DNA from 3 places in the Neobacillus camarae genome. Region 2 is predicted to be linked to each of the others. Evidence: predicted binding sites of a transcription regulator. Region 2 holds the regulator's gene; each other region holds the start of a gene.
The links. Region 2 encodes LexA, which represses DNA repair genes until DNA is damaged. Its sites were predicted from a motif close to CGAACATATGTTCG; they were not measured.

Region 1 (5,442 bases), on a different contig from region 2:
TAAAGCATAGATGGCGAAAGCAAAGAGCGGGAGACAAAAAATCACCCCGATTATGATTAAAACCTTTTTCATAATGGACCCCCTTTTTATACCCCTAAAAAGTTGAACGTAGGAATTTCTTCCTATATTGTAACAGAAAAGGAACCACTATCCTTTTGATTTTTCAATGGCAAGTCCATCTTTTTCTCAGACTACGCTCTTATCGGAATAAAGCAGAGTTAAAAAAAATGACAGAGAAAAAATCTCTGTCATTTTGTACGAGTTATTAAAATTATTTATTCAGTGAATCCAAGCTAACCGCAATTTTCGCTCCCAATACGGCATTGTTTTTAACAAGCGCGATATTGGACTCCAAGCTCTTTCCGCCGGTCAGTTCTTTGACTTTTGCCAGCAAGAACGGGGTGACGTCTTTCCCCTTAATATGCTGCTCATCGGCTTCCTTCAGGGCTTGTTCAATCACGTTATTAATGGTTGCTTCATCCATGGCATCTTCTTCAGGAATCGGGTTGGCGATGATGGCGCCGCCATTGATATTTAAATCCCATTTAGCTTTCAATGTTGATGCAATTGTCTCGGCATCATCGACACGGAAGTTGACATTAAACTCGCTTGAACGGGAATAAAAGGCCGGAAGCACATCTGTTTGATAGCCCATGACCGGAACCCCTTTTGTTTCAAGATATTCCATCGTTAGGCCTAAATCCAAAATAGACTTGGCACCAGCACAAATGACAGCTACATTGGTTTGGGCCAATTCTTCCAAATCTGCTGAGATATCCATCGAGGTTTCAGCACCGCGGTGGACGCCCCCAATTCCGCCTGTTACAAATATTTGAATGCCAGCAAGTTCGGCACAAATCATCGTCGCAGCAACGGTCGTAGCGCCCATCTTCTTGGTTGCGAGCAAGTAGGCCAAATCGCGGCGGGATGCTTTTGCTACATCCGTGCTCTTGCCGAACATTTCCAGTTCCTCATCTGATAAGCCGATTTTGATTTTTCCATCCACCAGCGCAATGGTGGCTGGCACAGCCCCAAGGTCGCGAATGATTTGCTCGACTTCACGGGCAGTCTGGACATTTTGCGGGTATGGCATGCCGTGGGAAATAATTGTCGATTCCAAGGCCACAATTGGCTTCCCTTGTTCTTTTGCGGTACGGACTTCTTCTGATAAAGTAATATATTGTTTCATGATTATTCCTCCATGTCTTTGTGCAGTTGCTCTGCTGTTAAGTCTTGACGGACGGTAGAAGCGGATTGCAAAGTTTTTGCCGCATTTACTGTTCCCGCCCTGGCAATATCTTTTAAATTTTTCCCATCGAGCCAGGAAAAAATCGCGGCCGATGAAAAGGCGTCACCTGCTCCCGTGACATCGACTATTTCGTGAATTTTTACAGCGGGTATATGAATAATGCCTTCCTCACGATTCCCAATCATCGCCCCGTTTTTGCCATTGGTGATGACCACATTGGCAATCCCGAGCGAAAGCCATTTTTCAAGGGCTTCTTTCCATTCGTTCTGGTTGGTAATCTCGCAATGAAAATATGTTTCTGATTCATCCCGGTTGGTAATCAACCAGGTCACACCTTTTAAATCATCAGGCAGCCGATTCATTTTTGGAGATGAAACCGGGATTAACACCAGCGGCCGTTCATACTTTTGGGCAAATTGCGTTAAAAATTGCAGCGTGTCTTTTGGACAGTTTAAATCAGCCACAATGCATTTGGCCCGGCTCAATGACATTTCCTGCTTGAGCAAAAGCTCCGGAGTAATCGCCTCGTATACTTCCATATCGGCAAGGGCTATTATCAGCTCCCCGTCGTCATCTAATACGGCCGTATAAGAACCGGTGGACATTCCAGGAAGTTTTGTGACTTGATCCAAGTTCATATAAAAGGAAGAGGCACCCTCAATAGAAGTCCAGTCACTATCTGCCCCGCATGCGGTCAGCAAAGTGACTTCCATCCCAAGCCGGCCTAGATTTTCAGCAATATTCCTGGCCACTCCCCCCACACTCTGCGAGGAGCGAATCGGATTCGATGTCCCTAGCTGCGCATGACTTTTCACCTGCAATTTCCTGTCCAGGTTGGCTCCGCCGATACAAATGATTTGCTGCGATTCATTCACAATATAGGCCCTGCCGATGATATAACCTCTTTTTGTCAGCTTGGAGATGATATTGGCCACTGATGGCCTCGATAAGCCAATGGCTTCGGCCAGCTCCTGCTGAGAAATATAAGGGTTTTTGCGGATTAGTTCAAAAATCACCTGTTCCTTTTCTGTCAAATCATTTGGCAAGCTTTCCCCTCCTTTTATACAAACTTTTGTTTTTAATATAAACTTCTGTTTGTATTGTACTCTCTCAACCCTATCCCAGTCAACTCTATCTATTTACCTTAGCCGAAAGTCTCAGGAAAAATGTATAATTGCCCGGATAGTGACTGGCACTCAATCCATCAAACACTAAGAAAAAAAGGAATACTTTGATACTAGACGAATATAAAAAGTAAGGGACTATTGAAATGGTGCTGAAGGAGGAAACTTGATGGTTCGTTTAGAGGAAATGCAGGAAAAGTTGGCGGAAACGCGGTTTTTGCTATTGAAAGAAATAAGTTCTTTCACGGATGAAGAACTAAACAAGGTACCGGATCAAGATGTATGGAGTGTTGGACAAATAGGCCACCACCTGTATTTAACGGAGTCGGTTTTTACCAAGGCCATTCTATACGGACTTAACAAGAATTATGACCAGGAGTCTTTGCCAACACAAAGACCGATACAGGTCTTAACTGATCGCTCATTCAAAGTGAAAGCTCCCGATCTGGTTGTGCCAAGTGCGGGACCCTTTACCCGGAAGCAAATCTCCCTAATGCTTGAAGAATCTAGGACCAAACTGCTCGACGTGCTAAACGCCATTGACGACGAGCATGTTCTGACCATCAAATCGACCAAACACCCCCTCTTGGGTCAACTGCCTCTTAATCAATGGGTCGAAACCGTTTATTTACACGAACAAAGGCATATTAGCCAAATCAAGGAAATCAAAGCAACAGTCCTTTCAAAATGACCTCCATGTCAGGCACCGGGCTAAACTTACATAGGTAGTTCGATGACAGATGGTGCCTGACGCCAATGTTAAAAATCCATTAAGTTATTTAATAATAATCATACTTGGCCGCCGCTTTTAATAATGTTTAACATTATGGCAAGAGTTGCATCCCATTAGGATTGACAGTCCGATTTTCGTCCAATTACTGCACGCGTGTACCATTCCTTCCATAAGATAACAGTAACAACTCATGCCGAAAATTACTTCTCAGGAAGGGAAAGATGTGGTGGTTTTATGATGAAGAATCCCAGGCCAGCGAGCCTGTTGTTTCAGAATCTCCAAGAGAAAGCGATGTCGTTCGACCAAGTCATGGAGAGAATACTCGAGTTTATGGAAAGCGATCCAAAGGGGAACTACCGGCTGATGGTCGGGACCGATTCCCAGGTCCATAAAACATACACCCGGTTTATTACCGGAATTGTCATCCAGAATGTAGGAAATGGAGTATGGGCATGCATCCGCAAGGTGGTGGTTCCAAGGAAAATGAATCACTTGCATGAGCGGATATCCCTTGAACTCTCCCTAACGGAGGAGATTGTCTCCATGTTTACTGACCAGCAAAAAAACGCCATGATCAACATTGTGCTGCCCCATCTTTATCACGGGGCTACCTTTACCATGGAAGGCCACATTGACATCGGTTCAGGCAAGCGGAACAAAACTAGCGAGTTCGTCAAAGAAATGGTCGCGAGAATGGAATCGATGGGCGTCGAACCTAAAATCAAACCAGATGCCTTTGTTGCTTCTAGCTATGCGAACCGCTATACCAAATAAACAAAAAAACACACTTGAATTCAAGCGTGTTTTTCATATTTTGGGTCATGCTGGAATTGGATTGGGTTTCAAAAGTTTTACGACCTATTTTTCAGCACTTACGTCACATATTTGGTCCTATACGACCTATTTTCAGACCTTTACGACCTAAATTTGGTATATATTGGAAACATTACTCAAATTTTTGCAAATTACTGCTTTTAGTTAAACGCCAAAATAAACATCTTGACTGGATTCAATCACATACTCCGGCTTGGCTGTTCCCTGCTTTGCCTTGTGCCCGGCAATATGTTCAGGGCTTTTCTCCCAATTCTTCCAAGCTTCCTCTGTTTCCCAGCGCATCATCACCATTACTTCCTCATCACCGCGGCGCGATTTTTTCACCAATACATCACGTCCGATAAACCCAGGCTGCTTCTCTACTAAACCACCGCGTTTGGAGAATCTCTCCACGATTTGCTGTGAAAATCCCTCTTTTACGACAAACTTTTTTATTTGATAGAACATAAGTCTCTCTCCTTATAGAAACAGCCAGGGGAGCTAGCTACCTGGCTGTTGCATGATTCATTAGATTGCCTTTTCAATTTCGTCGGCCATCAGCTTAAAGGATTTTAAGCCACCGCCGCTTAAATACCAGGTATCAGGGTCTAAATAGATAATCTTGTCGTTTTTATACGCATTGGTTTTCTCGACCAATTCGTTCTCCACTGCCTTTTTCGCTCCGGCTTCACCGCCAACCGCGACATTACGGTCAATTACAAACAAGACATCCGGATTTTTCTCCATGATATATTCAAATGTTACGGTTTGGCCGTGCGTAGAAACTTCAATGTTCTTATCTGCAGCACCGAATCCGAAAACATCGTGGATTAATCCGAACCGGGAGCTTGGACCGTAGGCACTGATTTTCCCTTCATTAGCCAGGACGATCAGAGCTTTTTGGTCATTTCCTTTTATTTTGTTGTTTACTTCTTCCGCTTTCGCCTTCACGTCTTTAAGTTCTGAGGCAACTTGATCTTCTTTGCCAAAAATCTGGCCGACCAGCTTCATGTTTTTCTCAAATGAGTCCATATAATTGGTGTAATCAAAATCGACATAGACAGTAGGAGCAATTTCCGCAAATTGATCATACAGTTCGGCCTGGCGTCCGGAAATGAAAATGACATCCGGCTGCAGTTCATGAATCGCTTCGAAGTCCGGTTCTTTCAGGCTTCCGACATTGGTATATTTCTTCGTATCCGCATATTCTTTCAAGTATGGAGGAACCGTTGCTTGCGGTACCCCGGTCACTTTAATCCCCAGTTCATCGAGCGTGTCTAAAATGCCAAAATCAAACACCACTACTTTTTTGGGATTTTTCTTCACTTCGACTTCCCCATATTTATGGTTAATGGTAATCGTTTTTCCATCTTCACTTGTACCGGAAGTCTTGTCTTTTTGTGCCTCTTCCTTTGCGCCGCCGCATGCTGCCAACACTAGAATGATGGAAAATAGAATACCAAGCAAACTCCATTTTTTCATTTTCATTCTCCCCCCGAAAAGTTTTTTAAGAATTGAAATAC
Region 2 (5,442 bases):
CAGGGGCCTCCCTTTATAGCCTCCAAGAAATGTACCAAGGATTTTTCCTGGCACCCCATGTAGTGGGCCAGGCATTAAAAGGAGCCGTATTTACAGCGGCGATGCTCGAAAAATTGGGAATGAATTCTTCGCCAAAATGGGACTCCCAACGGACGGACTTAATTCAGTCGGTACAGTTTGACGATCGGGACAAAATGGTGGCTTTTTGCCAGGCCATACAATTTGCATCACCGATTAATTCATATGTCACACCGTATCCAAGCTACATGCCAGGTTACGAAGACGATGTCATTATGGCGGCGGGGACCTTTATCCAGGGCGCAAGTCTGGAACTGACAGCGGACGGGCCGATCCGTCCTCCGTATGTGGCCTATGTTCAAGGCGGATTAACCTACGAACACGTAAAAATCGCCATTTGTCTTGCGCTTGATCATTTAGCGGTAAAAGAATTAATTGCATTCTGATAGGAAAACCTAAAAGAACAGTATAGAAAATACGCTGTTCTTTTTCTTATAAAAAATCGTGTAAGAAAATCTAACATTCAATTGACATCTTTTCTTACAAGAAATATAATAGCAATATGAAATAGGAAAAGGAGGAGAAATTTGGTGAGTGGGAAAGAAATACGTCGTTCTATGCCGCTATTTCCGATCGGTACCGTTATGCAGCTTACGGAGCTGACGGCTAGACAAATCCGATATTATGAGGAACACCAGTTAATTTCTCCGGCAAGGAATCAAGGAAATCGCCGGTTATATAGCCTAAATGATATTGATAGATTATTAGAAATTAAGGACTTAATCGATCAAGGCATTAATATGGCCGGGATTAAGCAAATTTTCCTTGTCAAACAGCAACAACAAGAAAATAACATGGAACAGCAGCAATCGGAAAAAGCTAAACGCGAGCTAACTGATGATCAGTTGCGAAATCTGCTCCGGAATGAATTGCTTCATTCAGGGCGGCACAACCGAGCCAACTTACGGCAAGGCGATTTATCTCGCTTTTTCCATTAATAATAATTTTTAGAAAGCAGGGGAAATAAGATGGCAAAGTACACACGTGAAGATATTCAACGCTTGGCAAGTGAAGAAAATGTAAAATTTATCCGTCTTCAATTCACCGACATCCTGGGAACCATTAAAAACGTGGAGATTCCAATCAGCCAATTAGAAAAAGCGCTCGATAACAAAATGATGTTCGATGGTTCCTCTATCGAAGGATTTGTTCGGATTGAAGAGTCTGACATGTACTTATTTCCAGACTTGGATACATGGGTCGTCTTCCCATGGACAGCTGAAAAAGGAAAAGTGGCCCGTTTAATTTGTGATATCTATAATTCAGATGGCACTCCATTTGATGGGGACCCTCGCAACAACTTAAGAAGAGTATTAAAAGAAATGGAAGAGCTTGGTTTTACCAACTTCAATCTTGGACCGGAACCAGAATTCTTCTTATTCAAATTAGATCAGAATGGCGAACCAACCCTTGAACTGAACGACCAAGGCGGATACTTTGACCTTGCTCCAACTGACCTTGGGGAAAACTGCCGCCGTGACATCGTGCTTGAACTTGAAGAGATGGGCTTTGAAATCGAAGCATCTCACCATGAGGTTGCTCCTGGCCAGCACGAAATTGACTTCAAATATGCCGATGCGCTAACTGCTTGCGACCAAATCCAAACGTTCAAGCTGGTTGTAAAAACGATTGCCCGTAAGCATGGCTTGCATGCAACCTTTATGCCAAAACCATTGTTTGGCGTGAACGGATCTGGAATGCACTGCAACCTGTCTCTATTCAAAGATGGTCAAAATGCATTCTTTGAACCAACTGGTGATCTTCAGTTGAGTGATACTGCTCGTCAATTCATTGCAGGTGTCCTTAAGCATGCACCAAACTTTACAGCAGTTACGAACCCAACTGTAAACTCATATAAGCGTCTGGTTCCTGGATATGAAGCACCTTGTTATGTGGCTTGGTCAGCTAGAAACCGTTCACCATTAATTCGTATCCCAGCATCCCGCGGATTGAGCACTCGTGTTGAAGTGCGCAGTGTTGACCCAGCAGCTAACCCATATCTTGCTATGGCAGTGCTTTTAAAAGCAGGTCTTGATGGAATTAAAAATAAATTAACTCCTCCTGCACCAGTTGACCGTAATATTTATGTGATGAGCAAGGAAGAAAGAATCGAAGAAGGCATCATTGATCTTCCTGCAACATTAGCGGCCGCTTTGGATAGCTTAAAATCTGACGAGGTCATCGTTTCTGGCCTTGGCGAGCATATCTTCGAACACTTTGTGGAAGCTAAAGAAATTGAGTGGGATATGTTCCGCACAGTAGTACACCCTTGGGAACGCGAACAATACATGAGCATGTATTAATCTGAGGAAAGAATTTGATATATCTGCAAGACACCCAGTTTCATGCAACTGGGTGTTTTGTTTTTTCGAAGAAAAATGCCGGCAGTTTTACTGCCAGCATTTTTATGTATATATGATCAATTTCCAGTCTAAAACCAGGCGGCACGTTCACGCTGCAGCCGAAAGGACAATTGACTTTAATGAATTTGTCTATACACTCCAATTACCTTCCCAAGAATGGACACATTTTTTAAAATAATTGGATCCATAGTGGAGTTTTCAGGCTGGAGACGGATATAATCTTTTTCTTTAAAGAACCTTTTGCAAGTCGCTTCATCATCTTCTGTCATCGCAACAACAATATCCCCATTATTAGCCGTCTGCTGCTGCTTTACAATCACATAGTCACCATCCAGAATGCCGGCCTCAATCATACTTTCACCCATAATTTCCAGCATGAAGACTTGTTCATCAGAGGGTACTAGTCTTTCAGGTAATGGAAAATACTCTTCTATATTTTCAATGGCTGTGATAGGCAAACCGGCGGTAACCTTTCCTACCACAGGGACGTTTACCGCTTGGTTCCTAGGAATATGAGCCGCTTCATCCGCTTCTAATATTTCTATGGCTCTTGGCTTGGTAGGGTCGCGCCGGATCAATCCCTTGCTTTCTAATCTAGCAAGATGACCATGTACGGTTGAACTGGAGGCAAGCCCGACTGCTTCCCCGATTTCCCGAACGGAAGGAGGGTATCCCTTACTTTTAACCTCGTCTTTTATAAAATTCAAAATATCCTGCTGCCGCTTTGATATTTTTACCATGATAAATTGCACCTCGCCTGGTTAATGTTGTCTTTATTATAGCATGTTCGTTATTTTTATACAAACATAAGTTCGAATATGTGTTGACAACAAACAAACGTTCGGATTATACTTAAGGTAATAAGTGCGAACGTATATTCTATAAGAGGTGTTTGTGATGAAAAAAATATGGATCCAATACTCATATGCTATCATTCTTCTATTTATCAGCTGTGCTTTTGCCCTTATCTATACCATTCAACACAGTCCGGACACTAATCAAGACCCGTACACGAAGATTACGGTTTCCGAAGGAGATTCGCTTTGGAAGATTTCACAAGCCTATGCAGGTCAGCACTCCATGTCGAATAAAGAATTCGTTAATTGGGTGAAAAAGCACAATAAACAAATCGATGATAACATTTATCCTGGCGAAGAAATTATCATTCCTGTCAACAGCGAAGTTGGAACGGTAACGGAATACGCCGGAGCCGTGGAAGAGTAGGAAGGGAAACGATGAAAGCCATTATCTATTGCCGTGTCAGTACCAATAAAGAAACACAGGAAACTTCATTAAAACGTCAAGAGGAGGAACTGACCCGATTGGCTGCCCAGTATGATTTTGAAGTGGCCGCTGTAATAAAGGAAAAGGCCAGCGGTTATGATTTTGATAGAGATGGTATTCTTGAACTTTTAGAAGAAATCAAAAGTCCCGAGGTACAAGCAGTCCTCATCCAGGATGAAACCAGAATTGGCAGGGGAAATGCCAAAATCGCCATCCTTCATTGTATTATGAAAGAGGGTAAAAGAATTTATAGTATTGCTCACAACGGGGAATTGCAGCTGTCCGAATCTGATTCCATGGTATTGCAAATTGTCAGCATGGTGGAGGAATACCAGCGCAAACTACATAATGTAAAAATCAAGCGCGGCATGAAACGTGCAGTTCAGCAGGGGTATAAGCCTCAAAAAAACTTGAAAAATCTTGGGGAGAATTCCGGCCGCGATAAAATTGTTGTACCAGTAGAGGAAATTGCCAGATTGAGATCCAATGGTCTTACCTTCGCTGAAATCGCCGCCACTTTGAGAGGATTCGGCTACCCGATATCAAAGGCCACTGTCCATAGGAGATATCAAGAATATATTGAAAGCCAAATCGAGTAAACCTTCTGCCTTGTCAGAAGGTGTTTTTTTTAGTAAAATCAGTTCTCATGTAGAACTTAATGAAAGAAGGTGCATGCATGCTATCCAAAGAAAAACTGGCGAGAATCAATGAGTTGGCTAAAAAAGCGAAAACAACAGGCCTATCAGAAGCAGAAGCTAAAGAGCAATCCTCATTAAGAAGCGAATATCTAGCAGTTTTTCGTTCCCATATGTTAGATACGTTAACACATACCACCGTCATCGATCCAGAGGGAAACGATGTAACACCGGAAAAGATAAAACAAAGGAAAAAACAAAACCTACATTAAAGGAATACAAATTTGTATTCCTTTTTACATATCCTGAGACAATTTGAGGGAAATTATCAAACAAACTGACTTTATCGGCCATTTTATGCACAATTAGTTGAATAAATCACCACTGAACTATAATATTAATGTTGTTGGGTTAATTATCCTGTGAAAAAGAGAGGATGTAAGAAATGTTTAACACGATTGATGATTTATCTGTAACCACAATCCGTACATTGGCTATTGATGCGGTTGAGAAAGCGAACTCGGGTCATCCGGGGATGCCAATGGGAGCTGCACCAATGGCATATACATTATGGACAAGGTTTATGAACCATAACCCTAAGAATCCAAAATGGTTCAACCGGGATCGCTTTGTTTTATCCGCAGGACATGGTTCTGCTTTACTATACAGCATGCTGCATTTATCCGGATACAATCTTTCTATTGAAGACCTAAAACAATTCCGTCAATGGGGCAGCAAGACTCCAGGCCATCCTGAGTATAAACACACAGAAGGCGTTGAGGCCACTACAGGTCCACTGGGACAAGGAATTGCCATGGCAGTCGGAATGGCAATGGCTGAACGTCATCTTGCCAGCGTATATAATAAAGACAATTATGAAATTGTAAATCACTTTACATACAGCATTTGCGGCGACGGTGACTTAATGGAAGGTGTTTCTGCTGAGGCAGCTTCCTTAGCGGGACATTTACAATTAGGACGCTTGGTCGTTCTTTACGATTCCAATGACATTTCTTTAGACGGTGATTTAAACAAGTCCTTCTCCGAGAGTGTCCAAAACCGTTTCTTATCCTATGGGTGGC
Region 3 (5,442 bases), 460 kb from region 2:
CCATTTCGTTTAATGGCCAGTAGCGAAGGTCTACTTTACCCACCACCTGATTGACCGAAATAAAGCCAAAGTGCCGGCTGTCCCAACTGCCAAGCCGATTATCGCCAAGGACGAATAATTCACCTTCGGGAACCATATTCTCACCAGTAATTTCCTGTAAACTAAAATCACCGGTAATATTCACACCTGGTGACTTTTCCTTGTAAGCCTTCAAAAAGGGTTCAGCGTACCTATGGCCATTGACATACAACTGGTCATCACGATACTCAATTTTGTCCCCCGGCATGCCAATAATCCGTTTAACATAATCCTCTTTTTCATTCGCATGAAACACAATCACATCGAAGCGATTCAAATCCCCTGCTTGATAGCCCAATTTATTCACAACTAGTTTATTGCCATCTTGCAGGGTTGGCATCATGGACTCACCCTCAACCACATAATTGGAAAAGAAAAACGTTCGAATAAAGATAAAAATGATGATGCCTATGATAAAAGCCTTCATCCATTCGATTCCTTCCTGTTTCCATTCACTATTCATTGAATCCCCTCCGTTTTTTCTGCTCATTGAATGAATCTATTTTTCCATTATCGTCATTTTCGAGGCCCTTATTCAATCTTAGTTCAATTCTTTTTCCCACATACCAAAGAATAAATATCACACCCAAAACAATAGCCGTTCGGTATGGCTGGTTAATCAATGAACGAAGGTCATAGCCTATAAAACTCATTGTAAAAATCATCACCATTTTGCCAATAACCACGGCAAGTATGTATTGGGCAGCGCTAAGTTTGGAAAGGCCCGCCACAATATTAACAAGGGCGGATGGGGTAAAAGGAAAACAGATCAGTAAGAAGAGAGGCCCGAAACCATGACGGTCCACCCAATCCATTAATTTACGGACTTTAGGGTGCTTCGAAATAAACACCAATAACCGTTTTTGACCAAACTTTCTAATAAGCGAGAACACGAGAAAGGCTCCAACACAAGCCCCAAGCCAAGAATATAAAAATCCCAGCCAAAGTCCGAATGCATTTGCATTCGCCATTACAAAAACGACTAGAGGAAGAAACGGCAGGAACGCTTCAAGAACGGTTAAGCCGATTCCCGGAAGCGGTCCCAGTGCTCGATATTCTTGTATGAGGTTCATAATATTATCAAGTGTAAACCAGGCTCTAATGACTTCCATATCCATCCGTTTTCCCCTTCTATCTTTAACCAGATTTACTATGAACTACTTTGTAATAAATTCGTGGAGAGCATCTTTATTTTTCTGGAGGTTTATATCCAGAACAGCACCGTCAGGGGAAACTCTCTCCTCTGTAAAACTGTTGTCAATAGGAATACGCAGTGTATCCACATTCCCCCGATCACCCGAGAAGAAATCTTTGGCCATGAATAACATATCGGAAGTGCCCATATTTGTATTGATATATGGGGTAACCACACCAATCAGCTTGGGGATTTTGGCAACGGTTTCGACACTGGCCAATTGGTCTCCAATCGCCTTGAGCGCTTTCTGCTGGCGTTCAACCCTCCCAAAGTCGCCGACCGCATCATGCCGGAACCGGACATAGCTGAGCATTTGTTTCCCGTTTAATCTTTGCAGGCCAGGCTGGAGGGGCACGTCTACATATTGGGTCATTTTCTTTTCAACATCGATTTCCACACCATTTGGAAACGCCTCATCAATCAGCTGGACAAAGCCTTGAAAATCAACAATAGCGTAGTATTGCAAATCAATATCAAAATTTTGTTTTATCGTTTTTCTCATTAATTCTGGACCGCCACGTGCGAAAGCTGAGTTTATTTTATGCTTGCCATAACCGGGAATCTGGACGTAAGTGTCTCTCATGATAGAGGTCAGTTTAAAAGTCCCTTTATCTTCGTTATAGTGGGCTATCATAATCGTATCTGCCCTTGAAGCCTCGTCCCCTCGAGCATCACTGCCTAGCAATAAGATATTTGTATCCCCATATTGATCCTTTTGGCCCTCAAATGCATAGTTGACTTTAGTATCTTCTTGGTCTTTGTTAATCTTTTTTAAAGATTGGTTAACACCCTGCTTATATTGGTAGTATGAATACCCGACAGCCCCGCCAATCAGGATCAGAAATATAATCAAAATGGATGTCCATCTTCGCTTTTTTTTATTTTGATGCTTGTCCGCTCTCATTAAATCACCTATTACGTAAGTATTTGTAAAATCATTATTTACTGTTACTGTCTATCTTTAATTCATTTTCCCCCATCCGATATCCTTCTATTAATAAAAACTTTCTCATGAAAAAGATGAATTTTGCAATAAAAAAGCTCGCTATTAAGCGGGCTTTTTTCACATACTTCAATATAGAGGCATTATTGCGTTTTTCAACGGTTTTTAGTAAAATCAAATAAGAACATTAGTTCGCTTTTAGGGAGGTGTGAGTAATAATGACCAGAATTCCAGAAAACGATCGCGACATAATGGAAAAGGCCATTTATTTGCCTATGGTATTAACCATTCTAAACCGTGATCTCCAAGTGGTTGATAAAAGTCCTTTCAAGCTAAAAAAACCTTATTTGGAGTTAATAGAAGCCGTAATGAAAGAAATTCAAAGTGAGTTATTTAAGGTGAAACAATATATGAAAAAGAATCAACTACAAGTAATGGAAACAAAACGGGATGAAGCCTTTACCATGTTTATGTTTATTTATAAAGGATATGAAGAAAATCATAATTACTTTAATCCAAGAATCAGGAATAAGGTCCAAGAATTAATGCAGGACTATTTGTTAAATGGGCGCCAATCGTCATGAGATTTCATTATGGAACCGTTACTTTTCCGGTCCGTAATCCTTTCCGCTTTCTGAGGCATTCAATGTCTTAGGCCCATGGAGCAAATAAATCGATTTCTTGTGACTATCCATTCTTTGCAAAAGTTTGGTTTTAAGGAATGAGGTTCTTAGCATTTGTCCTTCTATGGTGCTAAAGGAAACCGGGAAAAGGTGAGAAGATTTATTCCGGAAAGTGATTAAGGTTTCATGTGGTCCTATTCGCCGATAGTTTTCAACATATTCATGGGAAATCCAAATACACTCCGGGCGGTTGGGTGAAGTGGTAGGGAAAAAGAAAATTTGATTAGATGGCTCAATGACAATTGGGATTTTACGGCTATACCCGATAAGCTGTCTGGTTCCCTTCTTTCTGCTTTCATAATCAACACCAAAATAATCACAGCTTCTTTTCACAATGTCCAAGGGTTTAATGGGGGAAACGTATTCATCTTCAACTTCAGCAATCTGTGAGAATATTTTACTGCCATATTCCACAGGGAACAAAAACATGGTACAAGAATTAATTTCATAATCCTGAATTTGATGCTTCAAACAAATCATCTCCTCATTTAAGATTCGAAACTATCTTAACATTTCCAAAACCATTCTCCCTTGTATTTCTGGATTGTTGCTAATTTATTCACAAAAATGTGTCAAAAAAAAGTACAATCAGAAAATTTTAAATATTATTGATATTCTCCCGAAAACTCCATATAATAGAAAAAAGCATTCGGGGTGATTTTCATGAAGGAAAAATCATATGCGGAATTAATGAAAATTGCAGCCATGAAACGAACTCGGTTAAAAGAAAACTTTGTCCAGGACCTTTATATCGATATGCTCCTAATGGAAATTCAATTAACGGTGGAAAAGGAAAAGCTATTACAAAAGATTGATTTGGCGATTGACCGTGGGGATAGAAAGTCATTTCTACAATTATCCAGCCAGCTTAAAGAAGTAAATAAAAAGTTTGGAACCTAAAAGACTTATTCCCGCCGTCCTAGACGGTTTTTCTTTTTTTAAAGCTTGTTAAATATGGCTGTTGATTGCAGTGAAAGAAGCCCAGCAACCAACCCCGCGGGCGCGCCGGGGAGCCGCCTCAGCCTCCTACTCCCGCAGGACACTGAAATTCATCAACGAATCCGCCACACACAAAGAAAATGCGATAGCATAATTGAGGATTTTCGAGGAGTCGAGCTTATCCGCTCCAATCAACAGAGGGAAATAAATCAACCTTATCGTTTAACAGATCCTTATCATAAATAAAGGCTGGGGCATAGCCCCAGCTTTTTCAATAAGTTTTAGTCCTGACGATGTTCGATTTCATATTGTTCAAGCCTGGAAATGCGTTCAAGCATCGTAGGGTGAGTGTACCGAAAAATCTTTACTAATAACGGAGGGTCAACTTGAGTCAATCCAGACTTGGCAAGCTCCTGAAAAGAGGTAATGGCAGCTTCCGGATTTTTGGTCATTTCAATGGCATACCGATCAGCCCTGGTTTCCTCATAACGAGAAGCCAGATTGGTAAACGGACTTGAGGCAAACATCAGCATCGAAATAATCATAAAGAATAACGGCAGTGAACGTATATCTCCCGTTTTAACATACTTTAAGCGGTTTCCAAATCGGTTTTGAGCCCAATTCATTATCCGGTATGTTAAATATAGTCCTAACAGTGAAAGCAGTAAATAACCGCCGATTCCCCAATATATATGTTTTTCCACATAATGACACATTTCATGGGCCATTATGAATAAAATTTGATTATCATTCAGGCGGTTCAGGGTGGTATCCCAAAGAACAATTCTGGCATTGGAACCTATTCCCGTTACGTAGGCATTTAATGCATTGGTTTTTTCAGCCATGTCCACTTCAAATACATTTTTGGCAGGAATATCCGCCTTATCGGCCATGGTTAAAATTTTTGCTTCCAGTTCCTTATTCTTCAACGGATAAAAATCATTGTAAAGCGGGTCGATAATTACTGGCTGCAGGAACATCATAAATAACGTAAATGGGACTGATAACAGCCATCCGTACAACCACCAGCGTTTTTTGCTTTTTTTCATCAGCCAGTACAGGACTGGAACAATCACTAACCATGTCCCATAATTGAGCCAAAAGTCAATCAACTCATCCTTCATCCATGATGGAAAGGTTTGTGTGGAGATATGATATGTCTTGGATAGGGTATAGCTGATATAACTTAACGGCAGAGTGGCCATAAAAGCGAATAATGATAACCAAAATAGATAAATCGGCGTATGCAGCAGTCTGTATTTGGACGAATCCTCTGCCCATCGTTTAAACCTATTAGTCAGACCGAAAATAAAAATGAGAAAATAAATAATCCATTCTAATGGAGTTGCCAGGAAAAATAATAGGTTGCGAATTTTCGAATATTCTTCACTAAGCATGAGCTCACGGCCGTTTAAGAACGTCGCCGGGTCTGCTTTTGTTCCCTGAAATTCGAAAGGCAGTTTTGGATCGGCCAAATGGAATAAATACCAGTAAAAAAATAAACCATATAAAACAAAGGCCAATACTGCATAGACCCCCAGTTTCCTCACCATGTTTTGTCCCCCTTTTTGTACAGCCTCCTATTCTTAGTTTAGTAAAAAACT

Region 1: a site for LexA is predicted at 2,315-2,328, ahead of ACY8D0_RS24655 (carbohydrate kinase). Genes of this name have one in related genera too.
Region 3: a site for LexA is predicted at 2,398-2,411, ahead of ACY8D0_RS02600 (YhjD family protein). Genes of this name have one in related genera too.

What each region holds. Positions count from the first base shown of each region.
Region 1 covers NZ_JBUCKX010000004.1:685,729-691,170, reverse strand. The annotation lists gene ACY8D0_RS24665 (hypothetical protein) at 1-72, opposite strand, end outside; gene ACY8D0_RS24660 (pseudouridine-5'-phosphate glycosidase) at 272-1,189, opposite strand; gene ACY8D0_RS24655 (carbohydrate kinase) at 1,192-2,295, opposite strand; gene ACY8D0_RS24650 (DinB family protein) at 2,543-3,064, shown strand; gene ACY8D0_RS24645 (ribonuclease H-like YkuK family protein) at 3,344-3,880, shown strand; gene ACY8D0_RS24640 (antibiotic biosynthesis monooxygenase family protein) at 4,085-4,387, opposite strand; gene ACY8D0_RS24635 (siderophore ABC transporter substrate-binding protein) at 4,448-5,401, opposite strand; gene ACY8D0_RS24630 (iron ABC transporter ATP-binding protein) at 5,427-5,442, opposite strand, start outside.
Region 2 covers NZ_JBUCKX010000001.1:1,002,329-1,007,770, forward strand. The annotation lists gene ACY8D0_RS04815 (methionine gamma-lyase family protein) at 1-464, shown strand, start outside; gene ACY8D0_RS04820 (MerR family transcriptional regulator) at 609-1,016, shown strand; gene glnA (type I glutamate--ammonia ligase) at 1,047-2,381, shown strand; gene lexA (transcriptional repressor LexA) at 2,558-3,181, opposite strand; gene yneA (cell division suppressor protein YneA) at 3,339-3,665, shown strand; gene ACY8D0_RS04840 (YneB family resolvase-like protein) at 3,677-4,324, shown strand; gene ACY8D0_RS04845 (DUF896 domain-containing protein) at 4,402-4,632, shown strand; gene tkt (transketolase) at 4,806-5,442, shown strand, end outside.
Region 3 covers NZ_JBUCKX010000001.1:540,591-546,032, reverse strand. The annotation lists gene lepB (signal peptidase I) at 1-541, opposite strand, end outside; gene ACY8D0_RS02610 (TVP38/TMEM64 family protein) at 534-1,196, opposite strand; gene ACY8D0_RS02605 (LCP family protein) at 1,236-2,126, opposite strand; gene ACY8D0_RS02600 (YhjD family protein) at 2,435-2,800, shown strand; gene ACY8D0_RS02595 (competence protein ComK) at 2,819-3,370, opposite strand; gene ACY8D0_RS02590 (IDEAL domain-containing protein) at 3,563-3,799, shown strand; gene ACY8D0_RS02585 (M48 family metallopeptidase) at 4,120-5,391, opposite strand.